Regions from separate parts of the Pseudoalteromonas sp. N1230-9 genome, predicted to be linked through region 2. Evidence: predicted binding sites of a transcription regulator. Region 2 holds the regulator's gene; each other region holds the start of a gene.
What was found. Region 2 encodes LexA, which represses DNA repair genes until DNA is damaged. Its sites were predicted from a motif close to TACTGTATNNNNATACAGTA; they were not measured.

Region 1: a site for LexA is predicted at 8,715-8,734, ahead of uvrD (DNA helicase II). Genes of this name have one in related genera too.
Region 3: a site for LexA is predicted at 5,419-5,438, ahead of ruvC (crossover junction endodeoxyribonuclease RuvC). Genes of this name have one in related genera too.

What each region holds. Positions count from the first base shown of each region.
Region 1 covers NZ_CP090419.1:136,110-146,420, forward strand. Annotated here, with positions in the region: rRNA gene LY624_RS00685 (23S ribosomal RNA) at 1-2,021, shown strand, start outside; rRNA gene rrf (5S ribosomal RNA) at 2,154-2,268, shown strand; gene LY624_RS00695 (CZB domain-containing protein) at 2,435-3,283, opposite strand; gene LY624_RS00700 (ABC transporter substrate-binding protein) at 3,345-4,361, opposite strand; gene LY624_RS00705 (GNAT family N-acetyltransferase) at 4,438-6,507, opposite strand; gene uvrD (DNA helicase II) at 6,485-8,650, opposite strand; gene LY624_RS00715 (hypothetical protein) at 8,909-9,133, shown strand; gene LY624_RS00720 (YacL family protein) at 9,256-9,624, shown strand; gene LY624_RS00725 (peroxiredoxin-like family protein) at 9,657-10,286, opposite strand.
Region 2 covers NZ_CP090419.1:3,454,422-3,464,732, forward strand. Annotated here, with positions in the region: gene LY624_RS16210 (DUF2909 domain-containing protein) at 1-166, shown strand, start outside; gene LY624_RS16215 (cytochrome c oxidase subunit 3) at 66-941, opposite strand; gene LY624_RS16220 (cytochrome c oxidase assembly protein) at 953-1,507, opposite strand; gene ctaD (cytochrome c oxidase subunit I) at 1,507-3,099, opposite strand; gene coxB (cytochrome c oxidase subunit II) at 3,099-4,241, opposite strand; gene LY624_RS16235 (hypothetical protein) at 4,448-4,624, shown strand; gene lexA (transcriptional repressor LexA) at 4,755-5,372, opposite strand; gene LY624_RS16245 (PaaI family thioesterase) at 5,534-5,974, shown strand; gene LY624_RS16250 (hypothetical protein) at 5,980-6,360, opposite strand; gene LY624_RS16255 (hypothetical protein) at 6,518-7,237, shown strand; gene LY624_RS16260 (endonuclease) at 7,388-8,026, shown strand; gene LY624_RS16265 (S41 family peptidase) at 8,139-9,764, shown strand; gene LY624_RS16270 (hypothetical protein) at 9,757-10,131, shown strand; gene hmpA (NO-inducible flavohemoprotein) at 10,165-10,311, opposite strand, start outside.
Region 3 covers NZ_CP090419.1:2,101,169-2,111,479, forward strand. Annotated here, with positions in the region: gene tolB (Tol-Pal system beta propeller repeat protein TolB) at 1-86, opposite strand, end outside; gene tolA (cell envelope integrity protein TolA) at 96-1,034, opposite strand; gene tolR (protein TolR) at 1,036-1,461, opposite strand; gene tolQ (protein TolQ) at 1,448-2,152, opposite strand; gene ruvB (Holliday junction branch migration DNA helicase RuvB) at 3,210-4,214, opposite strand; gene ruvA (Holliday junction branch migration protein RuvA) at 4,222-4,842, opposite strand; gene ruvC (crossover junction endodeoxyribonuclease RuvC) at 4,844-5,368, opposite strand; gene LY624_RS09855 (ABC transporter permease) at 5,504-8,005, opposite strand; gene LY624_RS09860 (ABC transporter ATP-binding protein) at 7,995-8,714, opposite strand; gene LY624_RS09865 (arylesterase) at 8,715-9,332, shown strand; tRNA gene LY624_RS09870 (tRNA-Pro) at 9,447-9,523, shown strand; gene LY624_RS09875 (polysaccharide deacetylase family protein) at 9,945-10,311, opposite strand, start outside.

The DNA of each region.
Region 1 (10,311 bases), 410 kb from region 2:
GGGGGTCATCCCGACTTACCAACCCTTTGCAAACTCCGAATACCGTAAAGTACTATCCGGGAGACACACGGCGGGTGCTAACGTCCGTCGTGAAGAGGGAAACAACCCAGACCGCCAGCTAAGGTCCCAAAGTCATAGTTAAGTGGGAAACGATGTGGAAAGGCCCAGACAGCCAGGAGGTTGGCTTAGAAGCAGCCATCCTTTAAAGAAAGCGTAATAGCTCACTGGTCGAGTCGGTCTGCGCGGAAGATGTAACGGGGCTAAACTATGCACCGAAGCTGCGGATTCAAACTTTGTTTGAGTGGTAGGGGAGCGTTCTGTAAGCCGTTGAAGGTGAACCGGGAGGTTTGCTGGAGGTATCAGAAGTGCGAATGCTGACATGAGTAACGATAATGCGGGTGAAAAACCCGCACGCCGGAAGACCAAGGGTTCCTATCCCATGTTAATCAGGGTAGGGTAAGTCGACCCCTAAGGCGAGGCCGAAAGGCGTAGTCGATGGGAAACGGGTTAATATTCCCGTACTTGGTATAATTGCGATGGGGGGACGGAGCAGGCTAAGCAAGCATGGCGTTGGTTGTCCATGTGAAAGTAAGTAGGTTGAGAGTTTAGGAAAATCCGGACTCTTAAGACTGAGATACGAGACGAGCACCCAAGGGTGTGAAGTTGCTGATGCCATACTTCCAGGAAAAGCCTCTAAGCTTCAGATTATACCGAATCGTACCCCAAACCGACACAGGTGGTCAGGTAGAGAATACTAAGGCGCTTGAGAGAACTCGGGTGAAGGAACTAGGCAAAATTGTACCGTAACTTCGGGAGAAGGTACGCTCCTATCTGTGATGAGATTTACTCTCTAAGCGGACGGGAGCCGCAGTGACCAGGTGGCTGGGACTGTTTATTAAAAACACAGCACTGTGCAAAATCGCAAGATGACGTATACGGTGTGACACCTGCCCGGTGCCGGAAGGTTAATTGATGGGGTTAGTTTTCGGACGAAGCTCTTGATCGAAGCCCCGGTAAACGGCGGCCGTAACTATAACGGTCCTAAGGTAGCGAAATTCCTTGTCGGGTAAGTTCCGACCTGCACGAATGGTGTAACCATGGCCACGCTGTCTCCACCCGAGACTCAGTGAAATTGAAATCGCAGTGAAGATGCTGTGTACCCGCGGCTAGACGGAAAGACCCCGTGAACCTTTACTACAGCTTGGCACTGAACATTGACCCTACATGTGTAGGATAGGTGGGAGGCTTTGAAGCAGAGACGCTAGTCTTTGTGGAGCCGTCCTTGAAATACCACCCTTGTAGTGTTGATGTTCTAACGTTGGTCCCTGATCGGGATTACGGACAGTGCCTGGTGGGTAGTTTGACTGGGGCGGTCTCCTCCCAAAGAGTAACGGAGGAGCACGAAGGTTGGCTAAGTACGGTCGGACATCGTACGGTTAGTGTAATGGTAGAAGCCAGCTTAACTGCGAGACAGACACGTCGAGCAGGTACGAAAGTAGGTCATAGTGATCCGGTGGTTCTGAATGGAAGGGCCATCGCTCAACGGATAAAAGGTACTCCGGGGATAACAGGCTGATACCGCCCAAGAGTTCATATCGACGGCGGTGTTTGGCACCTCGATGTCGGCTCATCACATCCTGGGGCTGAAGTCGGTCCCAAGGGTATGGCTGTTCGCCATTTAAAGTGGTACGCGAGCTGGGTTTAGAACGTCGTGAGACAGTTCGGTCCCTATCTGCCGTGGGCGTTTGAGAATTGAGAGGGGTTGCTCCTAGTACGAGAGGACCGGAGTGAACGAACCGCTGGTGTTCGGGTTGTCATGCCAATGGCACTGCCCGGTAGCTACGTTCGGAACTGATAAGCGCTGAAAGCATCTAAGCGCGAAGCAGGCCTCGAGATGAGTTCTCACTAGACTTTTAAAGTCTCTGAAGGGCCGTTGAAGACTACAACGTTGATAGGCAGGATGTGGAAGTGGTGTGAGCCATTAAGCTAACCTGTACTAATTACCCGTGAGGCTTAACCATACAACGCCAAACGCGTTTTGTGGCAGCGTAACAACGCAAAACAGAAGTTAAATTACTAAAGTAGAATTTACTTACAATCAGCATTCCGAATTTAGTAGTCGCGATTTTATATCGCGTTTACAACACATTTTGCTTGGTGACAATAGCGTTTTGGACCCACCTGACCCCATGCCGAACTCAGTAGTGAAACGAAACAGCGCCGATGATAGTGTGGCATTTGCCATGTGAAAGTAGGACATCGCCAGGCTCCTAATTAAAGAAACCCGTTGCAGCAATGCAGCGGGTTTTTTGCGTGTTTGTCTTCGCGCGCTATCCGCGAACAGACAACCCATGACGCGGGATAAACCCACTGCTATGCTCTAGTATTTTGATAGTGAAATGGCATATACCGTCCACCTCTGCCATTAAGGTCACTAAAATAAGCCGTAGGCCTCAGTTTCTTCCTCTTCTTGGTTGCTTAGATGTTCTGGGCGGAATATAGCGCTTGGGTCAATGAGTAACGTATGCTTATTTTTCATTTTTATTAAACCGCGCATCATATTTTTGGTTTGTGGGTCTACATCAAAGCCGACGGACGTTAACTTATCTAAGGGTTTAATATCCTCTTTTTTAACGTTGATGTTGTCTTCTACTTTATCAACCAGTAATCCTATATGTGGTGTGATGCCATCTTTAGTAGTGAAAATAATAATCGGTTTATAGTCGAGGATTATCTGTTCTCTAGCAGACTCAAATAAACGTATTAGTTGGTTAAAGATGTGCCTCTTTTTTTCTTCAAATATATGGATTAACTTATCTTTAGGAAGGTTCTTTTGTAATTCGAGTAACTCACCAGCCATTGCATGTAGTGCTCTGTGGGGAGTATCAAATTTGTTAAGAATGTTTTGCAAGTCTTCATTGTCTGTTTTGAAGCTATTATACCACCGGCCAAAAGCGCATTTGTCAGGATCGGTTGATTGTGTAAACGCAGCACCAGTGAGCAGGCTCTCTTCTAGTGCATTTAACCAGAGTTGGTGCTCTTTTTCTTTCTCAGCTAATAAATCTGTTAACGCAGCATTTGTTTTATGAGTCGATTGGTTATTAAGTACAATTCCTAAGTCAAATATAGGAGTGGGTGTATCCATGTAGTCTTTAACGCCAATAAAGCTTTTATTTTCATTAGGTAGGGACGTAAGGTTATTTTCGTAACGTTCCGTTAGAAGAATATCGAGTATTTTAAGTGAAATGGTTTTATGCCCAACACGAAAATTAATCAGATCCATATTTCCCTCAAAGCCTTATTAAGTCTTTAAAGCATAGAACATTATTCTGATTTAGCAGTAGTTAATCTTGATTACTTTTAAAATATGAGCGATAAATTTTTTTATCACTATTACCAGTCTGCTCACTAAATAACTTTGCGAAGTCAGTATCTTCATCAAATAGTGCATTTAACTTGGAAATTAAGCATTGATTATTTAAAGGGGGAGAGCACTTTTGAGCAGCATTAACCAGTGCAACTGCATTTAGATAACCTTCAAAAATTATGCGATTTGCCTTCCTTTGGTAGGGCTTAATGTCTTCATTGAATTGCACGCACCAAGCGTTATCACACCGATTAGGATCGGGGACGACTTCGGTGACCATAATATTGCTTGGATGCTTAATTCGCTTGTATAGTTCATGGCTTGATGCAAAAGAAACGGCGGTGTAGTCGGGTGTGAAACCCTGCTGATAGCCTGTATTGATAAACTCAGCTAACGGTTTGTATGTGCCTACCATACAGATTGCAGTCGCTTTACTTTGTTTAAGTTGCGTTAGTGCCTTTGCAATATCTTCGCTATTACGTTTAAATCGGGCAACTTCAATAGGTTTTATTTCATATTTTTCTAAAGCTAAAATTAAATTGCTTTCAACAACATAACCAAATTCGTCAGCTTGAATCATTAATGCAATTTTCTCATGCTGACGTTCTTTTACTAAATAATCGACTTGTTCAGACGCTTCATCTTGATAGCTTGCACGTAGGTTAAATACATTCGGCATTGAATTATTATGTAGGAAATCTGCGCCTGTAAAAGGCATCAGAAAGGGTGTACGATGCCTATCAAGCAAAGGTTTAATGGCATGTGCAGTCGGTGTTCCCATTGAACCAAAGATTGCGTGGATGTTGTCGCTAAATAAAAATTGCCGTGTATTTACAACCGTATTTTTTGGCTCATAACCATCGTCAGCAATTATCAGCTTGATATTTTGACCATTAATACCGCTATCAGCATTTATCTTATCGAAATAAATATTGCTGCCGAAAGCTAATTGCTCGCCAATTTCTTTTGCTGGCCCTGATAGTGCTGTAGACATACCTAATTTTATAGGGGGGAGAGTGTCTTCGGCATGACCCAAAGTGGATAAAAGTGAAAGAGATAACAATATGCTCTTAATTGTCGATATTATTGAGTAGTTTAAAGTGAGCATACCAACCTTGCACTGCGGCTTTGAATTGTGTGTTTAATTCTTTTTTTCCGGACAGATTTGCTTCACTAATGAAGTGATCGGTACAGGATTGTTGTAATATTAGCCGAATAAGTATGAATTTTGTATCTTGATTGAGCAAGTTTAGACTAATTGGTGTATGCCAGATCAGTTGCCACAGTAAGGGTTGAGCATTAAATAACGAAAATTCAGAATTTATAAGGCGCTCAGCCCTGCTTAATAATACAGTTGGACATTCGCTTTGTGGAAAATGGGGTAATAATTCAGCAATCAGTTGCCAAGGTAAGTGACTAAAGTGGCCTAAAAGTTGTAACGAGAAGTCGTGTTTAAACTCACCAATGAGCAGTGTGGCTGAATGTTTCGCTTGGCGGGTAAGTGGCTTTATAACTAAAGCCGAATGTTCCGCAGTTGCTTTGTCGTGGCTAAAACCCAACTTAATGACCTTAAAACCATTACTTTGCCAAAACTTAACTAGGGATGCATTTGCGCCAAAGCTCGCACCGAAATAGTCGCAATAATCTAGTTGTTTTTCGCAGTAATTTAATAGGGCTGAACCTATACCTTGTTGATGACACTCTGGTGCGACAGCTATTCTCACAACTCTTGCAGAGCGTTTACATAAATCTTCTGTACTCTGGCTCAGTTGAGTAATGGTTTGTGCCATTAAATGGCCATGTGGTCTGCGCTTACCTATTTTAACTTGTTCTGCGATCTTAGCCGTTAAACCACCCTCAACAGCCACCAAACAAACTGCTTTTAGTGCATTTTCTTGCTTACAGATAGACAGCTGTAACTCGGGCGCATCAAGCAGTTGGCGTAAATCATTCACTGTGGTTTGGTAATGAGCCAGCGCCAGTAATGCCATTATTTGGCTAAGTAGTTGCTCATCATCAACGAGTTGTTCTTTGCTTATGTTTGCAAATTGGAATGGCTCACTACTTTGCGTGCCTGGGTACTTTGCATCGAGTAATAATAGTTTGCGTAGGCTATTTTCTAAAGGATCATGTTTGGCAAAGCGAACTGGCTCATCCAAAGTGATAGTCTTTAGTGATTTAAATTGGCTACGTAAGTAATGTAGAAAACGTAACGTGTAACCTCGGCCATTTCCTTCATAACCAACCATAGTGCTAGCAAATACGATTCGCGGATAGCTTTTCAGGATCTGTAATAGCATAGGAACAGGAATCGCCGCTGCTTCGTCGACAAATAACAGATCGCAGTCAGGTTTTTCATGTAGGAGTGTATCTGGCGCAATATAGCTAAGGTTAGCTAGTTGCTTACAATTTTGCTCTTTAGTTATACCAAGCTCAGATGCTAAATGTTTAAAGCTTGTTTGTACGGCCTTGGCTTGCGTGGCACAAATAAGGATTTTTTTATCTTGAAGATTTGCTGCTGCAAGCCCTAAAGCAGCTGACTTACCACGACCCCGGTCTGCACTGATCACAAATGGGCGATTAGCGCGCCCTGTTGCGGTTTTAATAATTTGCTCAACACATGCTTGTTGTTGCTGATAATTTATCTCAGCAGTTGCTGGCGAAATGGATTGGTAAGTAGGAAGCGAGTGCTCAGTAAAATAATGTGGCTGCAATTTTAGCTTGGCGAAAAAACGCTGATTAAAAAAGCTGTGTTGAATCACTTCGCCATAAGAGGTAATACTTGTGAGTGCTGGGTCTTGCCACTTATCGTCATCGGGCAGCAAAAGTATCAGTACACCACCTGCTTTTACGGTACCTGCAAGCGCGGCTAGTTTATCGGCATATAAGCCGCTAAAACCATCAAAAATAGCGTGTTGAAACTCTTGGCCAAGAATTTGATGAGCATGTTTTGGAAACTTACTATTCGCTAATAGTGAGCTAGCGCTTAAAACATAGGTATTGTTAAGCGCTAATTGGTTTGCAAACTGATGGCACCAAGTTTCGCTGCCTTGCACAATGACAAGCTGGCGATGCTTTGCAATCACCAGCTCATTACACAGTGCTGTTATATACTCATTATAAGGCTTGAAGTCTTGCATACTGTGTTACAAGCCATTTGCTGCCTAGGTCATCAAAGTTCACTTGAATACGTGACTGTGCGCCACTACCTTCGTAATTGAGTACGGTTCCTGCACCGAACTTGGCGTGTAAGACGCGTTGTCCTAAGTTAAAGCCACTATCTTCAAATGCAGCATGGGTTACTGATGGACTAAAACGACCTGCAGCAGGCGGTCTTGAAACTTGTGTTTTAATTCGGATTTCTTCGATGCAGTCTTCAGGCATTTCACGTAAAAAGCGTGATGGGCTGTGGTATTTTTCTTGTCCGTATAAACGGCGACTTTCTGCATGGCTAATGTATAGTTTTTCCATCGCGCGAGTCATACCAACATAACATAGGCGGCGTTCTTCTTCTAAACGGCCAGACTCTTCATTACTTTGTTGTGACGGGAACATGCCCTCTTCAACACCAACCATAAATACCAGTGGGAATTCTAGGCCTTTTGCTGAGTGCAGAGTCATCATTTGCACCGCGTCTTCGTGCTCATCGGCTTGACCTTCGCCAGACTCTAGTGAGGTATAGGCCAAAAAGCCCTGTAGTGGCGAGCTGAACTCTTCATCTTCAGGGAGTTCATATTGACCACAAGCACTAATAAGCTCTTCTAAGTTTTCTACGCGGGCACGGCCTTTTTCACCTTTTTCAGCTTGATACATTGCCATTAACCCTGAGGTTTGAATGGCGTATTTCGCTTGCTCTTCTAAGGTGAGATCGCTGATCTTATCTTCGATATGCTCAACAAGTTCTAAGAATTTAGTGACAGCACTCGCCGCACGGCCAGATAAGTGCTGCTGCTCGATAATAGCTTTTGCGGCATACCAAAGTGGCAATGATTCATTGCGCGCGCAATCACGGATATGGCTTAGCGTTTTATCACCAATGCCGCGGGCAGGGGTGTTAATAACGCGCTCGAAAGCAGCATCATCTTGACGATTGCCCACTAAACGTAAATATGAAAGTGCATCTTTGATCTCTTGGCGCTCGAAGAAGCGCATACCGCCGTAAATACGGTATTTTAAACCTTCTTGTAGCATTGCTTCTTCGAGTACACGAGATTGCGCATTGTTACGGTATAAAATTGCGGCGTCTTGTAATGCATTACCCGCATTGAGCCAGCTGCGTAGTTTACTACTAACAAAGCGGGCTTCGTCTAATTCATTAAACGCAGCGTAAACAGAAATAGGCTCACCATCATTGCCATCTGTCCAAAGGCTCTTGCCCATGCGTTCAGCATTGTTTTTGATCAGCGCATTTGATGCTTTCAAGATTGTTGCCGTTGAGCGGTAATTTTGCTCAAGGCGAATGGTTTCGGCTTCGAAGTCGGTCAAAAAGCGTTTGATATTCTCAATTTTTGCGCCACGCCAGCCATAAATGCTTTGGTCATCATCACCCACGATCATAATACTATTCGTATTACCTGCAAGTAGCTTTAACCAAGCGTACTGAATTGTATTGGTATCTTGGAACTCGTCTACCAGCATGTGAGCAAAGCGCTGCTGATAATGACGTAAAAGTGTCGGGTTATTTTTAAGTACTTCGTAGCAACGCAGTAATATTTCAGCAAAGTCGATTAAACCAGCACGGTCGCACGCTTCTTGATATGCAGCATAGACTTTTAGCATCATCTGTTCATTAACATCGTAGGCTTGAATGTCTTTCGGGCGTAAGCCTTCGTCTTTTTTAGCGCTGATATACCAACCAAATTGTTTTGCAGGCCACTTTTTGTCATCGATGTTCATCGCTTTAAGTAAGCGTTTGATCATACGTTGTTGATCGTCAGAATCTAAGATTTGAAAGCTTTCAGGCAAGTTCGCTTCGCGATGGTGGGCACGCAAAATACGGTGAGATAAACCATGGAAAGTACCAATCCACATGCCACCAACTGGTGCTTTTAGCGTTTCTTCTACACGAGTACGCATTTCTTTCGCGGCTTTGTTAGTGAAGGTTACCGCAAAGATACTGTATGCTGAAGCTTGCTCAACTTGCATGAGCCATGCGATGCGATGAACAAGTACTCGAGTTTTACCAGAACCTGCACCTGCAAGTACTAGCATATTTTGCAATGGGGCTGCGACTGCATCCCGTTGTTTGTCATTTAAGCCATCGAGTAATTCAGAAACGTCCATCGTTACGCCTTTTCAATCTATAATGGGTGGAGTATAACAGGTGTTTATGCAAGGCTAAATAAAATACTGTTTTTATAAACAGCTATTTTGGCAAGTCATTAAAATCGTAAATAAAAATTGTGAATTTGACCGATTTTTAGCAAAAAGAACTAAAATCAAAATAACGGTATTTTTTAACACTTTGATTTGTAAGTCATAATAAGTTGGCATAAAGTGTGTTTATAAAAAGTATAATCATTAAAAACTACAGAGGTTAGTATGGCAGAGCAAGGTTCTGGCGGTAATGTAATCGCAGCAATATGTAATATCTTTTTTCCTGGTTTAGGACAATTGGTACAAGGTCGTTTAATGGCGGCGATTGCATTCTTTTTAGCATGGGTTATCAGTGGCGCGCTAATTTATGTTGCGATCGGTTTTGTATTACTGCCGATTGTCTATTTATGGGCAATTATTGATGCTGCTCGTTTTAAATCACGACTCTAGCTGTTTTACATAGCATAAACACGAGCGCCACTATGGCGCTCGTGTTGTTTAAGGCTGCAAAACTCGCCACGTTTAGCTGCAAACGGTATAATTAGCGCAATAACGTATTACGAGTACTCTTCATGGAATATCAATTTATCCGCGACCCAATTAGCGGTTTACGCATTAAAATCTCTTCTGAGCACGGTGTTATTGGCCGCTGGCTGAATGAAGAAATCGGTAAAGAAAAAGTCGCAATGGTGCAAGCTTTAATTGCTGCAGTGAAGAGCAGTCATGAGCCTTTAACCTTGCAAGGCCAAGAAATTGATTTGATTTTAAGTAAAGACGAAGCATTATTTGAAGCCCATGCACTACATCAAGACAACGAAGACTTAGTCGCCTACCAAGATGATGATTTAATGCTTGAAGAAGAAGGCTTATGCAGTGGCTGTGGTTTTGAAGACTTTGTTGATTTAATTGAATCTTGGCAAGAGTTTACGCAAGGGCGATAAGCAGAAACAGGTTCTGCTTATCAGTGGCTAGTTTATTGTTCATTGACTGATTTAACAGCTGCAAGTAATAAGTCTTCAGTTAAACGTACTTTATAATTTGGATTAGCATACTGAAAGTGAATTAACCCTTTTGTGTCAACCACAAAAACAGCAGGTACAGGTAAAGCCACCTTTGCTTCGCCATCTAGCGACACAAAGTTAACGCCAAGTTTATTACGATAGATTTTTGCGGTTTTATCATCCAGATAAAATGCCAATCCTAGTTGTTGGCTCAATGCCAAACTATCATCAGATAAAAGTTGATAGTTTGGGGAAGATATTTTGCTTTCCGCTAGCTTTTCTGGGCTATCTGGCGATATCGCGATAATTTGTGCATTGAGGCTTGCTAATTGCTTTTCAATTTTTTGCACACTGGCTAATTGCCTTGAACAATATGGGCACCAACCGCCACGATAAACAATTAATACCGTGGTTTTTTCTTTAAAACGTTCACCTAAAGAAACGCTTTTTCCAAACTGATCTTTTAAGTCAACACTTGGCATAGTTAAGCCTGGCAGTAATGGACTAACTTGCTCAGCTGAGTTTGCAATATTCGTTGCTGTAGCTGCAATTGCTTGGCTAGATAGTACAAGTAATGCAGTAATAAGTAGTGATCTAAACATTAGGATCCTTCATGATTCTTTCTCG
Region 2 (10,311 bases):
GGTGATCATTATTGCCGCAATGAAATTGGGCTTTATTCACACCAACCCATCACCTCTTCGTCACGCTACAGCACATACACAAATACAAATAAACACAGCCAAACCACATCAACAAAATGCCAATACCAAGCTGCGGCCTGAAACGCAAAATGCTTTTCACTACTAAAATGACCTTTGAATATACGCAACAGTACGACAAACAGAATTACCGTCCCCAAGGTCACGTGCATACCGTGAAAACCAGTTAATAAAAAGAACGTGTTACCATATACACCCGCATCTAGGGTTAAACCGAGATCCTGATAAGCATGCATATATTCATATACTTGTAAGCCTAAAAAAACGACACCTAATAACACGGTTAGCGATAAAAATACTTTTAGCGCACCTCGCTTATTGTTTTCCATTGCCACATGAGCAAAGTGAATAGTGACCGAAGAGGTAAGTAAAATAAGGGTGTTAATTAATGGGAGCCCTTGCCAGCCCATAGCCTGTGTTGTCTCACCACTTGGTGTGGTTAAAAGAGGCCATACGGCTTCAAAGGTTGGCCAAAGTACTTCGTTGGTCATGGCATTGTTACCAGCCCCCCCCAACCAAGGTACAGAAATCATACGGGCATAAAAAAGTGCACCGAAAAACGCCATAAAAAACATTACTTCAGAGAATATAAACCAGCTCATGCCCTGCCTGAATGAACGGTCCATTTGTGCTGAGTAAAGCCCCTTATGCGACTCTTCAATAACGTTCCTAAACCAGCTGAAAACCATATAAATTAATATCGCAATGCCTAAATACAGTACATATTGACCACTGCTGCCTTCGCCACTGACTTGCATTACAGTTAAGCCAGCACCAACAGCAATTAAAAACATCGCAATTGCACCGACAATCGGCCACGGACTTTCAGCTGGTACATAATATTTTTCGTAATTCTGACTCATTTTGTTTGCTCCTAATTAGCAATTAGCTTGGCGGCTTCATCGTTTTTAGCCACAACCTGCCCGCTAATATCAAACACGGTATAGGACAATGTCAGTTCTTCAACATCATCCGGTAGCTCAGTATCGACATAAAATAATAAGGTAAACTCGATTTCTTCACCTGCTTTCATAGGCTGTTGATCGAAGCAAAAACAGGCTATTTTATGTAAGTATTTAGCTGCTTTTCCTGGTGATACCGAGGGGATTGCTTGCATTATTTTGTCTGTGCTGCTGGTATTCTTAGCACTAAACTTAACTTCACGCATAGCGCCTGGCTGCACAGCAACACTGTACTGCTGAGACTCAACTTTAAATGGTGCTCCGCTTTGTGCATGTGTTGTAAAGCTTACATCTACCGAGCGTTCAGTATTAACTGTGTCACTCACTACAGCCTTCTCAAGAGAAGGTTTGCCATTTAAGCCCGTAACATCACAAAACACGTCGTAAAGCGGCACCAATGCAAAGGCAAATGCAAACATACCAAGGCATGCTAGCAGGAGCTTTTTGAGCAAAGGTGCATGATTCATTACTTAATCTCCGGCGGTGTCTCAAAGGTGTGGTAAGGTGCGGGCGAATCAACTTCCCACTCTAGCCCCTCTGCACCGTCCCATACCTTAGCAGGTGCTTTTTCGCCGCCTCTGGCACATTTAAATACCACCAGCACAAACAGCAGCTGTGATAAACCAAACGCAAACCCACCAATACTAATAATGGCGTTAAAGTCTGCAAATTGCAGAGCATAATCAGGGATACGGCGCGGCATGCCAGCAAGGCCAACAAAATGCATTGGGAAAAACAGCACATTGACACTAATCAGTGATAACCAGAAATGCCATTTCGCCAAGGTTTCGTTATACATATTGCCAGTCCATTTTGGCAGCCAGTAATAGGCTCCCGCCATAATAGAAAATACAGCGCCTGTAACGAGTACATAGTGGAAGTGTGCGACCACAAAATAAGTATCATGATATTGGAAATCAGCAGGTGTGATCGCGAGCATCAAGCCAGAGAAACCTCCCAAGGTGAACAATACGATAAAAGCAATGGCAAACATCATGGGGATTTCAAAACTAATTGACCCTCGCCACATGGTAGCGACCCAATTAAACACTTTTACGCCTGTCGGTACCGAAATCAACATAGTAGCGTACATAAAGAACAACTCACCCGCAACTGGCATGCCTGTGGTGAACATGTGATGTGCCCATACGATAAAGCTAAGCAGCGCAATCGATGAAGTTGCATACACCATAGAGGCATAACCAAATAGCTTTTTACGTGAGAAAGTCGGCACGATAGTAGAGATAATACCGAACGCCGGCAAAATCATGATATACACCTCAGGGTGCCCAAAGAACCAAAAGATATGCTGGAACATCACAGGGTCGCCCCCCCCTGCGGCATCAAAAAAGCTGGTCGCAAAGTATTTATCAGTGAGCACCATGGTCACCGCACCGGCAAGCACAGGCATCACAGCAATCAATAAGAATGCGGTGATCAACCATGTCCAAACAAACAATGGCAGCTTCATCCATGTCATGCCAGGGGCTCTTAAGTTCACAATGGTCACGATAACGTTAATCGCCCCCATGATTGAACTAATGCCCATTATATGCACAGCGAAGACAAAGAGTGCGGTGTTATCGTTACTATAAGTAGTCGACAGTGGCGCATAAAAAGTCCAACCGAATGCAGGGCCACCACCAGGCATAAGCAATGAAGCTAACAGGATTAAAAAAGCGAAAGGTAGAATCCAGAAACTCCAGTTATTCATCCTTGGCAAAGCCATATCAGGTGCACCAATCATCATTGGCACCATCCAGTTGGCCAATCCAGTAAAGGCAGGCATAACTGCCCCAAATACCATGATCAAACCATGTACTGTCGTCATTTGATTAAAAAAGTGTGGATCAACAAGTTGCAGACCCGGCTGGAAAAGCTCTGCACGGATCACCATTGCCATCGCACCACCAATTAGAAACATGGTTAGTGAGAAAATGAGGTATAAACTACCAATATCTTTATGGTTTGTTGTATATAACCAACGCTTGAAACCCTTAGCAGGGTGATGGTCGTGATGCGCATGCTCAGTGGCTTGCTCATTAATAACGTTACTCATTAGTTCGCCTCCGCTGCTGCATCAATCGCTGCTTGAATTTGACTCGGCTGGATGACATCACCCGTATCATTGCCCCAAGCATTTCGTTTATACGTAATGACAGCTGCAAGCTGCTTAATTGAAAGCTGTTTATCGAATGCTTGCATTGCTGTACCAGGCTTGCCATGAAGCACAATATCAATGTGATCTTTAACATCACCTAGTACAATAGGGCTACCTTTAAGCGCAGGAAATACGCCTGGTAGCCCCATACCTGTTGGCTGATGACATGCTGCACAGCTAGCCATGTAGACTTGCTCACCTAGTGTCATTAACTCTTCTTTCGCAAGTGTTTGATCAAGTAATGCAGCATCCGCTGCTGCCGCATTCGCTTTTTCTTGTTTGGCATCAGCTAACCAAGTTGCAAACTCATCTTCAGGTAATGCTTGAACCACAACAGGCATAAAACCATGATCTTTACCACACAGTTCAGCACATTGGCCCCGATAAACACCAGGTTCGTTAATTCGTGTCCATGCTTCATTGATAAAGCCCGGATTTGCATCTTTTTTCACCGCAAAATCAGGAACCCACCAAGAGTGAATAACATCGTCAGAAGTCATCAAAAAGCGTACTTTTTTATTGATAGGAAGAACCAGCGGCTTATCGACTTCAAGTAAGTAATTTGCTGTCTTTTCAGCTTGGTTATCTATTTGATCTTTTGGTGTCGACAAAATCGAGTAATAGGCAATATCTTCACCCATATATTCGTAATGCCATTTCCATTGAGAGCCCGTGACCTTAATGGTGATATCCGCCTTAGAGGCATCTTCCATGGCGATTAAGGTTTTTGTGGCAGGCACAGCCATGGCAATTAAAATCACAAACGGAATGGCAGTCCAAAGAATTTCAACTTTTGTGCTTTCATGAAATTGGGCAGGCTTTGCCCCTTTTGATTTTCTATGATGTATTAAAGCCCAAAACATCACCGCAAAAACGATGACGCCGATTACACAACAGATAATAAATATCGTCATGTGTAACTCATAAACATTATTACTTATATCAGTTACCCCTTTACGCATATTAAATTGACTATTTGCCAATACTAACTGCGGTAGAGACACTAATATAAGCCACAAGGCATAACGCATTTTACCCATGTGACAGCTCCTTTAGATGCTATTGCAAGACGCAAAGCGAAAAGGCGTACAGCTAGGTGCCCATTCGTATTTTTATTGTTAAGAGCAAACACGTACCAACACGACAGAAATCTGATACAAGCTCATCGTTTAACACCACAGCACATTATTTTGTGTCTTTTTAGTAAAACGGTGTTAACACAATGTATTAACCAATTAGTTAAAAAATGAACAATAAGCAAGTTTTTAATCTAAGAAATGTTTATTTTGGTGCAAAAATAACAACTATAATCAGAGCGTTATTTGTAAAAAAAGGAGAAGAGCAAAAACTCAAAAAGAAAGGAAAACTGCGCTATACATGGACTCCCAGCAACGCTAATGGGTCACAAATCGATGCTAAATAGGTAAAAAGCGGCGTCGCACCAAATTAAATCAGTTTGACGCACCATTTTGGAAACATCTTACTCAGTACAATACATCAAAACAAAAAACGAGCGTGACTGAGAACACTAAAGTTACTTAAGTATATTAGCGTTACATCCAATCAGCATTACGAATAACGCCCACTGCCAATCCTTCAATATTGAAAGATTCGTGTTCGAGATCAACTTCAATCGGTGCAAACTCGTCATTTTCTGCATGTAGGAGGACTTTTCGACCTGCTTTTTCTAAGCGTTTTACAGTCACATCTTCATCAACACGCGCAACGACAACTTGACCATTTTCAGCCACTTGTGTTCTGTGTACTGCCAGTAAATCACCATCCATAATGCCTATATCTTTCATACTCATGCCATTAACACGTAGTAAAAAATCTGCAGCGGGCTTAAACAAAGATGGATCAACCTGACAATGACTCTCTACATGTTCCTGCGCTAAAATTGGCTCACCTGCGGCAACACGACCAATTAAAGGGAGTCCTAGTTGTTCTGGCTCATCTTCTTCAACTAACTGAATACCACGACTCGCACCAGGCTTCATTTTTATCATGCCTTTTTTAGCCAGCGCTTTAAGATGTTCTTCAGCAGCATTGGCACTTTTAAAACCAAGCGTTTGAGCTATTTCGGCACGAGTTGGCGGCATGCCCGTATCTTTAATAAATACTTTAATAAGTTCTAATATTTGCGATTGGCGTTTCGTTAATGGGCGCATACAACTGGTTTTCCATACAGTACATTTAACTGTGAGTATATACAGTTATCTGAAAATCGCAAATTTAAATTAGCCACCTCATTTTGCTACAAAACTAACATTGAACAGCACAGTTATATGCAATATGGTAGTAGCTTTAATTAGCTTGCTAAGGAAATACCATGAGCATTTGGCACCAGCCAATCACTTTAGAGCAATGCCAGCAATTTGCACAAGGCATTACAGGTGAAGGAACTTTAATGAAAACCATGGGCATTGAAATAACCGAAATTGGTGATGACTACCTAGTTGCCACCATGCCCGCTATACCAGCCCACCATAATCCAATGGGGATGGTACACGGAGGCGCAAATGTTGTGCTAGCTGAGACTGTGGCCAGTTATGCGGCAAATTTTGTTGTTGACTTCGAAAAGTTTTATTGTGTCGGCCAAGAGATAAATGCCAATCACCTCAAAGCATCACGCAAAGGCGTACTTACAGCAATTACACGCCCTATTCATCTAGGGAAAAGAACATCGGTTTGGGAAATTAAAATTAGTAATGCGGCAGGTGAACTGTGCTGCGTATCACGTATGACCGCAGCAGTGGTAGAACGAAGATAGCGAGCTTAGCTCTGAACTGGGTAAATGGTAATTTCGATCCCTGCGCCAATGGCTGAAATACGTAATAAGGTATCTGCGTGCAGGGCTTGATTAAAACATTTTGGCGAGTCACCTGACTCAAAACCAATATCAAATGTTCGTTTTGAACACGAAAGCCACTGTTTCAATGCATTGCGTGAACATGACTCAATTAATTCGCATAATTGATTAATTGCTTTATCTGGCGTGCTAATGTCGGCTGTTGCTTCAATACGAGCAAGTTGACGATATTCATCTTTGTCATAATGTAAGACCATGGCGTTTTTCTTTAAATCAGCCACCAGTGCACTTATATCGTGTTTTGATTCAAGCTCCAAGTCTACATTTAAAAATTGAATTTCCGACATACCTTCGTTTTACCCTCTATTAATAGCGATTGGAACTTTAACGCAGTTTTGTCTATATACCAAATCTAGAATACAGTTAATGCGACATTATGCCGCATTGGCAGCCTAATTTAAGCTTTTACAATAGCACCTATACAAAAATAACAAGTGGTTTTCTATGAATAAACGTATGTTCAAATATGCCCGCAAAGTGCATAAATGGTTAGGTTACTTGCTCGCCATACAAATCTTTTTTTGGCTGCTGGGTGGCTTGGTAATGAGCGCCATTCCACTTGAAAAAGTACATGGCAAACACTTAGCTAAACGCAGCCTCAGTAATCCATTTAAAGTACATGATTACATGGCATCAATTGATGCAATAACAGCTCAGTTTGAGCAAATTAGTGATATAAAATACAGCCACTTACTCACAAAACCCACTATTGAAATTGCCACTTTAAACGGTACATTTACCTTTGATGGTATAACGGGTGAAGTAATGGCTAGGCCAAGTGAATCTGAGATTATTGAAAATGCTAAAGCACACCTACTCATTAGTGCAAAGACCTCTCAAGTACAGCTTTTAGCAAAAGGACCCAGAGAAATTGCATACAAAGCGAATGTTTGGCAAGTCAGCTTTGATGACTGGCTGACAACTACCCTGTATTTAGATAGCGCTACAGGTAAGGTCATTACAGTACGCAGCACTATTTGGCGTATTTTCGACTTTTTCTGGATGTTGCATATTATGGATTACGACGAGCGCGAGGACTTTAATAACCCCTTACTTATAAGCTTTGCAGCCACCAGCGTACTGTTTTGTCTTTCTGGCATTTTATTATTACTACAAAACCTACGTATAAAACGCCGTAAGTCAATTTCAATTATCAGTAAATAATCCTACCAGCATCGGCACCACTGTTTTGGTGCCTTGCTTATAACTTGTCGAAGTTTGAATTGTCCGGACTGATTATCTCGATAACAATCAAACTCTTTTTCTTTTAGAGCTATCACTCTACAATAGCAAATCCTGTAGTTCACACATGTGATGGATATGCGTTTATTTTTCTCTTTACTATTTTGCCTTGGGGTTTGTTTTACTGCCTCTGCGGAGCAATTTTCTAGCTTTTCTAGTGCCAAAAAATATCTAATAAAGACCTTACCAAACGACACCAAGAGCCTATATTGTGATTGTGATATAAAACGTGAAGGTAAAAAGTTAGTGCCTGATCCAACGCGATGCGGCTACCTGCCGCGAAATGCTGTCACTCGTTCTGGTAAACAAAATATACGGGCACACCGTATTGAGTGGGAGCATATTGTACCTGCTTGGGAGTTTGGTCATCAACTGCAGTGCTGGCAAGAAGGTGGTAGAAAAAATTGCCGAAAAGTGAGTAAAAAATTTCGTCAAATGGAAGCTGACATAAATAACTTAGCACCAGCCATCGGTGAAATTAATGCTGATCGCTCTAACTATCGTTTTGGTATGGTAGCCAATAACATCAAACAGTACGGAGCATGTCCTGTTAAGGTTGACTTTAAACAGCGTGTTGTTGAACCGCCAGTTTATGCTCGAAAGCGCATTGCAGATACTTACTTCTATATGCAAAAAACCTATGGACTCGCTATTTCAAACAAACAACAGAAGCTCTTTGAAGCATGGCAAAAACTTGAACCTGCAGACTGACATGATGCGCTGAAAATTTATACACTTATTTACACTATTTAGATCGCCCTTTATTGTCATCGCGTATACTTACTGATACTTTTTCAACAACTGTTTACAGGAAAGTAATCTCATGTTTAAAAGTAACAAACTCGCGCAGGCGACTTTTTTTCTCTTTTCAAGCCTTTATTTAACGGCTTGCGGTGGGGGCAGTTCGTTAGACTCTGACACAGATACAGTAACTCCACCTCCCGCTAACTCTTCCACTGTTTGGACAGCCGGTACATTTGCGCCATCCAGCGAGTTTAAAGATCAATGCGCCGTCCCTCGCACAGGAAATGATCCATTCAATGAAAATCAGCCTTACCCCGACACTGCTGGTTCTGAGTTTACAGAAAAAATGTGGTTACGCTCATGGAGTGATGAAACATACCTTTGGTACGATGAAATCGAAGACAACAACCCTAATGACTTTAGCTCAGTTGCAGCCTACTACGCTCAACTGAAAACATTTCAAACGACAGACTCAGGCGCTAACAAAGACAACTTTCATTTTAGTCAGCCAACTGAAGATTTCTTCAAAGAGTCGCAATCTGGTGTTGTATCGGGCTACGGAATTAACTGGGCTTTTCTTAGTAACACACCACCTCGAATACTACGCATTGCCTATTTAGAGGATGGCTCACCTGCCGCCAATGCGGGTTTACAACGCGGTGATACGGTTTTATCGGCGGATAATATAAGTATTAACGACAACACCGAAGCTGGCATTGAAATTTTGAATGAAGTACTGTTCAACCCCACAGCTGGCAGCACCCATAACCTTAAACTACGAAGCAATGATGGTACTGAAAAATCAATCAATGTGGTAGCAGGTAATATAACCCAAACCCCTGTGCAAAATGTGAATACACTGATCACTGAAAATGGCACCAAAGTTGGTTATATGCAGTTTAATAGTCACATAAGCATCGCCCAGCCTGAGCTTATTAATGCTGTTAATAAGTTCAAAACCGATATGATCGATGAGCTTGTGATTGACTTTAGATACAACGGTGGTGGCGTATTGGCTCTTTCTGCACAACTTGCTTACATGGTTGCAGGCCCTGCCAATAGTAGAGGTTTTGACTATTATCAAACCATTAGAAACGACAAACAACCCAATGATACGCCCTTTCCATTTATTGACTTTGAAATTGATTATTCAACTTTTCAAGCGACTAACAACACACTCCCCGATTTAAACTTATCAAAAGTGTATGTGCTTAGCACTGAAGGAACTTGCTCGGCATCAGAAGCATTTATTAATGGGCTCAAAGGCATCAACGCAGAGGTTATTCTAATTGGTGATAAGACTTGTGGTAAACCGTACGGGTTTAATCCAACTCATAACTGTGCAACAACCTACTTTACTATTCAATTTTCAGGAGTGAATGAAAAGGGGTTCGGTGAATATTCAGATGGCTTAAAACCGACTCCTACTCCGCAGTTTGACGCCGACGTGCAAGGTTGTCTGGCTGCAGACGATTTTAACCATCAGTTGGGCGATAAAAACGAAGATTTATTATCTACAGCACTTTTCCATATCGCGAATAATCGCTGCCCTATTTCAACTCAAACAGCAAAAATCAAACAGCCCAACATCTCAGTCAATGCGTTAGCGGATACAGGCTTACCACTCGTTCCTAAACAACCGCTATATAAAGAGAATATGGACTTAACACGCCCCTTACCAACAAAAGGAAATAGCGATGAGTAAAAAATACCTCTTTATTTCATCATTGCTGATGAGTTTAACTGCGTGTCAAAGTACCCAAGCAAAACAACCGCTAGATGCGACGTTAACTCGCATCAACCCAGGCGTGATTACCGAGTTACAACAGGCCATTCAATCAGCTAAAGGGGGGGCTTTAGTGACCTTAGCTGATGATGTGTTCACCAAAAGTGCTGTGCTTTTAATTGATCATGGTACAGGTAAAGGACCTGATGGATTGCCAATAATGGGCGCTCATTCAATTCCTTCTGAGAAGTTTCTGTTGCAAAAAGCAGGCGAGCAATGCCTGCTTTACTACCCCAAAAAAGAGCGCCGTATTCCACTTCCTAATGTAGAGTGCGAAGTTAACTAACAATCAGGCGCAGCACAGGCTGCGCCCTTATCATTATAGGCTTTGATGAGGGCCAAACACCTCATAGTGAATGCGCTCACTTGCAACCCCAATACTTAGCAGCTGCTCTTTTATCATTGCCATAAAGGCGATTGGACCACACAGGTAAAAGTCACCTTTGCTAATTGGTAAGCTATCAGC
Region 3 (10,311 bases), 1.4 Mb from region 2:
GTAATCACTATTTCAAGTGCAGCACTGGCAATGCCATGAAAGCCCAGTAATACAATAAAACATACAGTTTTTATCTGGTTAAACATATCATTCCTTTAGAATTCAGGCTTAATTGTTAAGTTAATATTTTTCAGTTGCTCAAACACATCTTTATCTGGTGAAACTGGTAATGTATCAGCCATACGTACAGCACGTAACGCGGCCTCACATACCAACTTATCGCCACCAAGAGACGTAACTTGTGTTACAAGCCCATTAAAGCCAAGTCGAATATTAACGCGACATTGCTTATTCTTCATCTTTTCATCGATAAGTAAAGTTTGCTGAATACGCGCCATAATCAACGCTTTGTATTTATCAACTTCACTAACAACTTGTTGCTGACGAATTTTATTTCGTGCAGCTTGCTCTGCGGCTAACTGCTCTTGAAGCATTTGCTCTTGCAGTGCTTGCTGACGTTTACGCTCGGCTTCAGCTTCTTTACGTTTACGCTCAGCTTCTGCTTCTGCCGCTTTACGTTTACGCTCTTCTTCCGCTTTTTTCAGCGCTTCTTCTTCAGCTTTACGCTTGTCTGCAGCTGCTTTTGCTGCGGCTTCGGCTTCTTGCTTTTGCTTTTCAGCTTGCTTAGCTTTCGCTCGCTCTTTTTCTTGAATTTCGCGCGCTTTTTTAGCTTGTGCTTCGGCCTCTGCTTTTTCCTTTTCTTTCGCACGGCGTTGCTGTTCTAGCTTTTTAAGACGACGGTCTTCAGCCTCTCGTTGTTTTCGAGCATCATTAGCACGACGCTCAAGATCGCGAAGTCGTTTTGCTTCCGCTTGCTTTTTGGCTTCTTCTTGCTTTTTAAGCTCGGCAATCTTTTGTTCAACCTTTTGTTGATCAACAGTCACCGCCGACACTGCTTTTTCTGGTTCAGGCAAAGCTGTGTTCAGTGTCACTTCCATCACCTTAGGTGCTGGCATGTGGAAATTAGCTGACGCAACTAAAAAAACGATAATAGCAAGGTGCAAAAGAAGTGATTTAATTACTGATGCACGCATACTAACCCTCAAACGATTCAGTCATTAAACCCACTGACGGCACACCGGCGTTTTTCAAAAAGTCCATAAGCAGCAATACTTCTTGGTAAGAAACACGGCCTGAACCTTTTATCATCACTGGCGTATCAGGATTTTTTTGCAGTTGTAATTTAATTACTGCTGCAACATCCAACGCTTCCATAGGAGCTTCTGGATCTGTGCCGATACTTACATAATACTTACCTTCAGCGTCAATTGACGCAATGATAGGCGGAGTGTCTTTTGTATCAACAAGATCAGACTCTTCCATTTTCGGCAAATCAACTTTCACGCCATGAGTAATAAGCGGCGCAGTTGCCATGAATATAATAAGCAGTACTAACATCACGTCAATGTAAGGTACTACGTTTATCTCACCTACTGGGCGACGTTTTTTACGCTGATACATTCGCTTTAGCCTCTATTTGCGCAGCTGCTTGGCGGTGTAAAATATTGGCAAACTCTTCCATGAAGTTAATGTAATTACCCTCAAGCTTTTCAACTTTATTTGCAAAACGGTTATAAGCGATAACCGCTGGGATTGCCGCAAATAAACCCATTGCCGTTGCAATCAGTGCTTCTGCGATACCAGGTGCAACCATTTGTAACGTAGCTTGCTTAACTTCGCCTAATGCAATAAATGCATTCATAATACCCCATACAGTACCAAACAGACCAATGTATGGACTAATAGAACCCACCGTTGCTAAAAACGATAGGCTTGATTCTAATTTTTCTATTTCACGAGATAAAGCGACACGCATAGAACGATGCGTACCTTCCATAACGATGCCAGCACTTTGGAATGTTGTTTTTTTATGGCGTGCAAATTCTTTAAAGCCAGCAACAAATAATGATTCAACGCCGGTTGTGCCGCCTGGTCTTGCTGAAACTTCGTTATATAGTTTACTTAAGTCAACGCCAGACCAAAATTTTTGCTCAAAACGCTTAGCACCATTTTGTGCATCAGAAATCGCTTTTTTACGTTGAAAAATAATTGCCCATGACATGACCGACATACCGACTAATGCCAACATAACTAATTGGACAAGTACACTGGCTTCTAGAATAAGATCTAAAAAATTAAGCCCTGATCCCACGTTAAACTCCTAAAATAGATTTCTATATAATTTGTTATACTTATTACACTTGTGTTAGTTGACCATCATAATGGTCAAAAGTTACATCTAGTGTATCTAGTCAGTTATGAACTGACAACGCCCTTGCTGTGAAATAGCTACAAATAACGGTGAAAAGCAAATGCTTTAGTTATTTTTTAACCATTTTGTTCACGACTCCAAAAGCAGGGCTTCCCTTTTAAAACTAAAATGCATCTACACGGTGCTTAAAAATATAGCTAAACTTGGTAAAACACGGCGTTTATTCACATAATGCGCATAAACACCCAAAACACTATTCACCAAGCTAGCACAGAATACTTAAACTAATCCTGAACAAAATGAGCGTTAATTATAAAAATCTTTTTATTCATAAACTTACAAAACCAACAATGAACAAGCGAACAAAAAGAAAACAATAGAAAATAATGCTGCTATTAGTTTTTTTTATCTGAAAATAAAATTTTTCTAGTTTGAAGAAAAACTCACTGTTACGTATTATACCCACATACCGAGCTAACAACCTTTGAAAGCTTCTTTCATTAAGCTCCGTTTTTTGCAATATGATTATTTCGTATTGCCTAGTTAGCTTAACTTGGATAAAACCTTTTTAAGCTGGCTGTAGTTCCCTGAATTACTTCCTTCAACTTGTTGTTTGCCCGCATCATTATGCGGGCTTTTTTTTGCCTACACAAAACGAAAAGACATTACCGAAAATTAGCTTAACTGTATGTGAATTAAATAGCAGGAAGGTATGATGCTTGTTAGATTCTCCATCTAAAATAATTTGCGTTAGCAATATAGAGGGCTAATACCAATTCGCTTAATTAAGTGGTCTATTTTGAGGCAATAAAACCTCGTTGATCGCAAGGCAAAAATTTCGTTCTTTAGTTGTTCTAAATTAGAAATTTTTAACGCCGGTAGCGACAGGTTTAATCCCTCAAAATGATTAAGTATTATTGCGGATTGGTATAATGTTCACTGCCCCTTTTAGATTTGTTTCAAGATTAAAAAACCCCGCATATGCGAGGCTGAGTTTTTATTTGTCTGGGGTCAGTCCAAAATGAAGATAGGCTATATCGGACACCAATCTTCCACGAGGAGTACGTTGTATAAAACCTTGCTGAATTAGAAACGGCTCAATCACATCTTCTATGGTTTCTTTTTCTTCGCCAATGGCCGCCGCTAAATTATCAAGCCCAACTGGGCCACCCATAAATTTTTCGATAATAGCAAGCAAGTATTTACGGTCCATATAATCAAACCCGCTTTTATCTACATCAATCATATCGAGCGCTTGTTCTGCCACATTGGCGTTAACCTTGCCGTCAGATTTCACTTGAGTGTAATCTCGTACACGACGTAACAACCTATTTGCAATACGTGGTGTACCACGTGAACGTTTAGCGATTTCAGCTGCGCCTTCATCGCACATGGTTAAATCTAAAAATTGTGCTGAACGCGCTACAATTTTTGATAAATCTTCAACTGAATAAAACTCTAAACGCTGCACAATACCGAAACGGTCTCGAAGTGGTGACGTTAAAGACCCTGCACGTGTTGTTGCACCAATTAAAGTAAATGGCGGCAAGTCGAGTTTGATTGAACGTGCTGCTGGACCTTCCCCAATCATAATATCGAGTTGATAATCTTCCATCGCAGGATAAAGGATTTCTTCGACTTGTGGGCTTAAACGATGTATTTCGTCAATAAAGAGTACGTCACCTTCTTCAAGGTTCGTTAACAATGCAGCTAAATCACCTGCTTTTTCAAGCACAGGACCAGAAGTCGTTTTAATATTAACGTTCAATTCGTTGGCAACAATATTTGCAAGTGTGGTTTTACCAAGACCTGGCGGGCCAAAAATCAATAAATGATCGAGCGCTTCACCACGATGACGAGCAGCTTCGATGAAAATTTCCATTTGTTGCTTAACATGTGGCTGACCTGTGTAATCGTTTAATAGTTTTGGTCGTATGGCTCGATCAACACTGTCTTCATTACTTTGCTCACTGGCATCTATTAAGCGATCTGCTTCAATCATGGTTTACTCACAACATCGATTTTAGAGCTTCTTTTATAAGAACCTCAGTCGTCATATCTGGTTTATTTACCGCTTTTACTGCTTTTTGCGCTTGTGGCAGTTTATAACCAAGGGCAATAAGTGCTGACACAGCATCATCTGCTGCGTTGTTGGCTACAAGCGTATCATTACTTGTAGGCTCAATAATGGCATTATCGCTAAATGGCGTGAATAAGTCATTACCCCAATCTTTTAGCCTATCTTTCATTTCAAGCACTAAACGCTCTGCTGTTTTTTTACCCACACCAGGGAGTTTAACAAGCGTTGTTGCATCTTCGTTATTTACACATGTCACAAACTGCTGTGCAGACATACCCGACAAAATAGCAAGACCCAACTTTGGACCCACACCATTGGCTTTTAGAAGCTCTCGAAATAACGCACGCTCTGTTTTGTTATTGAAACCAAATAACAACTGCGCATCTTCACGCACCACAAAGTGAGTGTATATAATAGCTTGCTCACCAACCGCAGGGAGGTCATAAAAGCAGGTCATCGGCATCTGTACTTCGTAACCTACGCCGCTTACTTCAATTAAAATTTCAGGCGGCTGCTTTTCAACTAGCAAACCATTCAATCGGCCTATCATATTACTTCCTTAATCGTCCTCTTACGGTCTTGCTCGCACTGCCCGCAAGTTTTATTAAATTTTGTTCTGAGTGAGCATGACAAATAGCAATAGCCAATGCATCAGCCGCATCGGCTTGTGGTGTGCCTGGTAATTTTAAAATATTTTTAACCATGTGCTGTACTTGTGATTTGTCGGCACCACCATTGCCAACCACCGCTTGCTTTATTTGTCGTGCCGAATATTCAAATACAGGAAGTTCAGCCATAGATGCACCAACAATAGCCGCACCACGAGCTTGGCCTAATTTAAGAGCTGAATCTGGATTGTGAGCCATAAATACTTTTTCGATAGCAAAACTATCGGGCGAAAATTGCTCAACTAACTGACTGATCCCTTGATAAATCATTTTTAATCGCACAGGAAAATCATGTTCAGCTAGCTTAATACAACCACTCCCTAAATAAGTAAATTTAGCGCCTTGGTGTGCTATTACGCCATAACCTGTTAAACGTGAACCAGGATCAATTCCTAAAATAATTGCCAACTAACTGACCCATTTATTTTCTTTATTCAATAGCCTTAATAATGCCAGAGCACTGTATAAATTACCAGTAACCAATTGCAAAACATAAAAAAGCCCGTATACACGGGCATTTTATAAACATTATTGGGCTTTATATCACCCTAGTGCACGCAGTAACCCTTGCGTATTTTTACGCATTGTTCGCGCAACCATCAAATAGCCTAAACTAGCTACAAAGACACCACCAACAACAGGGCCAATTAACCAAATATGAGGGTGTAATTTACCGGCAAGGTCAAACATTTGCTGTTGTACTATTAATAAAGCAATATCACTCACAACAGCAGCTACCCCACCCGCGGTTAAGCCTAGTAATAAAAACTCATACAAGGTGGCATTTTTAATAAGCCGCCCTTTTGCACCCAGTGTTCTTAATATAACAATTTCTTGCATTCGTTCACCCAAGCTCGCTTGCACCTGAGATATAAGTACTAAAGCACCACACACCACCACAATAGACAATACAAAACCAATCGCAAGAGATACCTGCTCTATGGTTGAACGGATCTGTTTAATAAAGCTTTCTACATCAATCACATTAACCGTTGGATATTGGCGCATCAGCTCATTAAATTCACGCTTTTGATGTTCTTTAACACTCACCGACGAAATATACGTTGCCGGAAAGCTCTCAAGTACATCTGGGCTTAAAATAATAAAGAAGTTTGGTTTTAATGTGGTCCAGTTAACTTTGCGTACACTGGTAATTTTTGCATCGAACGATTGCGCACCAATCAAAAACGTTAATGTATCACCTAGTTTTACATCAAGGCGTTCAAGCATAGACTCCTCAACCGAGGCCTCTGCGACTGAGCTTTGTGTAAACCACTGACCCTCTATTAACTCATTTTGAGCAGGTAAGTCTTCTCGCCAAGTAAGGTTTAATTCACGGCCGATACCTGAGCGTGCCTCTTCATCTTTTTTCTCGTTATCTTGCTGTGATACTTCACGTGCAACTAGCTCACCATTCACTGCATTAACACGACCGCGTACTATCGGGTAAAAATCAGAGGTGGGCATATCGCGCTCTGCTAAAAAAGAGGTAATGGGTTCAAGCTCTTGCTCTGTTATATTCACTAAAAACGAGTTTGGCGCATCGACCGGAAGCTGCGACTGCCAATCTGAAATCATGTCATTTTTAAGCACAATTAAAAACAGCAATAACTTAATAGCAAGGGCAAAACTTATCAGCTGTACTGCATTAACATTAGCACGTTTTTGAATTGAAGCAATCGCAAGCGACCAACTATTACCGGGGCTTAGCCCTAGTTTACGACCGCCACCAAAAATGAGTTTGGATAAACCAAATAAAAGCGCAATCAGTACCGTTGTCGAGATAAATAAGATAGCTGTGATCTTAATATTATTACTAAATAACCACATTAATAAAAACACAGTTAATGCCGACATTGCCAAGTGAACCTTGCTGACAAGCAAACGATCCCCCAAATTACGGCGTAGTACGCGAAGTGGCGGAATATCAAACAAATCTAGCAAGGGCTTAATCGAGAACATTACCGCGCAAATAACCCCTGTACCAATAGCAATCAACCAAGGTTTCATACTTGAAGCAGGTAGTGCTGTGCCCATCGACTGTGCTAAATAATCACTGGCAATACTTTGCAGCGCAAAACCAACAACCAGCCCAACAACCACAGACATAAAGCAGACTAAGCTCAAATGTAGCAAGTAAATTTTACGGATTGTGGCACGACTGCCCCCCAACGTTTTCATCATCGCCACAGGGTCATATTGACGCTCGCAATAGCGTTTTGCAGATACAGCAATAGCCACCGCCGCTAATATAATCCCTAGTAAACCGGCTAATAATAAAAAGCTCTCAGCACGGTTTAGGCTATTCGCAATGGGCGATTGTCTATCTTTAACCCCATACCATTGCTGGTTTTCTTTCATTTGTGGTTTTAACCAATCATAGAACGTATTTATGCTATCTTCATCACCGGCATAAAGCTGGCGATAAAAAACACGACTCCCAGGTTGAATAACTTGAGTGCTGGCAATATCTTGCTGATTAATTAAAATACGCTGACTACTAGAAAAGACATTAAATGGCGCATCTGGCTCTTCAGCTACTACATGGCTTGCCACAAAAGTAGCCGCACCTAGCTCGACCTTGTCGCCAACCTGTATGTTTAATGCATAAAATACCGACTCGCTAAGCCAAACCTCACCGCGATTTGGTACTTTATCGGTAATAAATGCCTCTCCTAACAAGCTAGTTTTTACTTTGAGCTGCCCTTTAAGGGGATAGCTGTTTGATACAGCCTTAACTGAGCCTAATTGCATTTCATCATTAGCAAACAGCATGGTATCAAAATAAGTGATTTTCGCGGTGCGCAGGTTTTCTGCTTGCGCTTTTTCTAAAAACTCAACAGGTAATTCATGATTACTGGCAAGGACGCGATCTGCCGCGATAAAAGCACTGCTTTTTTGTGCAATACTCTGTCCTATGCGGTCGGTAACCATAGAAAGCGTTAAAACGGTCAGTACGGCCAAGGCAATAGCTGCACTAATGACCGTTAATTCACCGCGTTTAAATTCACGTGAAAACAGTTTAAGTGCTAGTTTAGCCCACATTCGCTTGCACTCCCTCTGACTCTTTTACTGTTACCAATTCTCCCGCTTCAATGTGTAAAATTTGTTGGCACTTTTCAGCTAACTGCTCATCGTGTGTAACCAGAATTAACGTTGTTCCATGTTCTTTATTTAACTCAAATAAAAGCGATTCGATTAACTTACCATTTTTACTATCAAGATTGGCTGATGGCTCATCAGCAAACAAAATTTTAGGCGTTCCGATAAACGCACGCGCAATAGCTACACGTTGTTGCTCACCACCAGATAATTGTGATGGGTAATGCCCCACTCGATGGCTCAGCCCCACTTTTTCAAGTAGCGCAAGCGCTTGCTCTTTTGCATTTGAGCTACCCGCAAGCTCGGCAGGTAACATAACATTTTCAAGCGCAGTTAAGCTTTGTACTAACATGAATGACTGAAATACAAAGCCCACTTTTTCTGCCCGTAATGCCGCACGGGCTTCTTCATCTAATTCATGTAGCGCTAAGCCATCAAGGTGGATACTCCCCTCCGTTGACTGATCAAGCCCTGCAAGTAAGCTTAGTAATGTTGACTTACCCGAACCTGACGTACCCACCACTGCAACTGAGTTACCTGACTTGACATTAAAGCTGATGTCACTGAGGATGGTTAGGTCGCCTTCAACCGTGGTGACCGTTTTAGAAAGTCCTTTAACTTGAATAATGTTTAATTGAGAAAGCGCTGACATATGATGTATCCAATCCTACGTTTTATATTCGTTTTACTGTTAGTAATCAAACCACTTACGGCAGCAGCTGACAACACAATTTTAATTTTAGGTGACAGTTTAAGCGCCGCATATGGCCTTAAACAAGAGCAAGGCTGGGTTAAATTGTTACAAGATAAATACGATGAAAAAGATCAATCTGTGTATCTTGTAAACGCCAGTATTAGTGGTGAAACCACAGGTGGCGCTCTTAGACGACTCGATGCCCTACTCGACGAGTTCGAACCCACCCATGTACTTATTGAGCTTGGCGGAAATGACGGACTGCGTGGTTTTCCAGTCAAGCGCTTACAAGCTAACTTACGCGATTTAATCAGCAAAAGCCAACAAGCGGGAGCTAATACAGCCATTATGGAAGTGCATATTCCACCCAATTATGGGCCACGTTATACCAAACTATTTACTGGCAGCTTTGAAACTATTGCAGATGAAACGAACTCTGAGTTGTTACCATTTTTCATGCTTGAAATAGCTGCTCGCCCTGAGCTCATGCAAAATGACAACCTGCACCCTAACGCTGAAGCTCAACCCCTTATACGCGATATAATGTATAAAGAGATCAACCAATGGCTAGATTAACCTCTAGCCAATGCCCCCTCATATAAACCACGTGTAATAATGAACAATAAACAGGCAAACAAACCTAAGGTGTATTGATTTTTATAAAAAAAGCCGTACTATAGCTCGCAACGTCGGCATATAGCGCAGCTTGGTAGCGCACTGTCATGGGGTGTCAGGGGTCGCAGGTTCAAATCCTGCTATGCCGACCATTTTTCTACACTCTATTCAATATAGTTAATTAACTTAGCTATTTACTTTATCGCACCTTAACTCTGCATTCTTTTACTTATATCGCACATTTATCGCACCATACTTATCTAAATGTATTTTCTCATTTTTAGGTTAGGTGTTGATTGGGTGATATATAGGAAGACAGCTAATGGCATATTTGCCCCTTTAAATATAATTTCATAAAAGCTTCTCGGATAAATAATTTGCAAGAGACATGCAATGGATTGTGGCAGCTCATATACAACCTTATGCTTTTAACAATGAGATTGGAATTTTGCCTAACAGCTAGATTTGAGCGAGGAGCAGACGACCACTTCAGAGCATTTTTCGACAAATAAAGTATTTATTCGGTAACGCCTGCAACAGTCAGGAGCGAAGCGAGTCGGCTGCTTGTGTTGATTATGCATTTTTCCCTAACAACTGTGAGACCGTAACAAATTTGTAGCCTTTTGCTCTCAGCCCCTTAATTATTGGCCCTATAGCGTCTCGCGATTCTTTATTTTTAGATCCCAAAACGTGTAAAAGAATAATTGAACCTGGAGTAGAAGATTTAACAACATACTCTGCGATAGACGCAGAACTTCTCGAAATTTCAGGATAGATTTCAGGCTCAACATTCCATGTGATTGTTTTTACTCCTTCCGACTTCAAATAATAAGGCAGAACAAAAAGCTTTTTACCATATGGAGGCCTAAAGTATATCTCACCCTTAAATCCAATCTGGCGGATTAAAGCTGTGGTGGAGTCGATTTCTTCCCTCACTTCA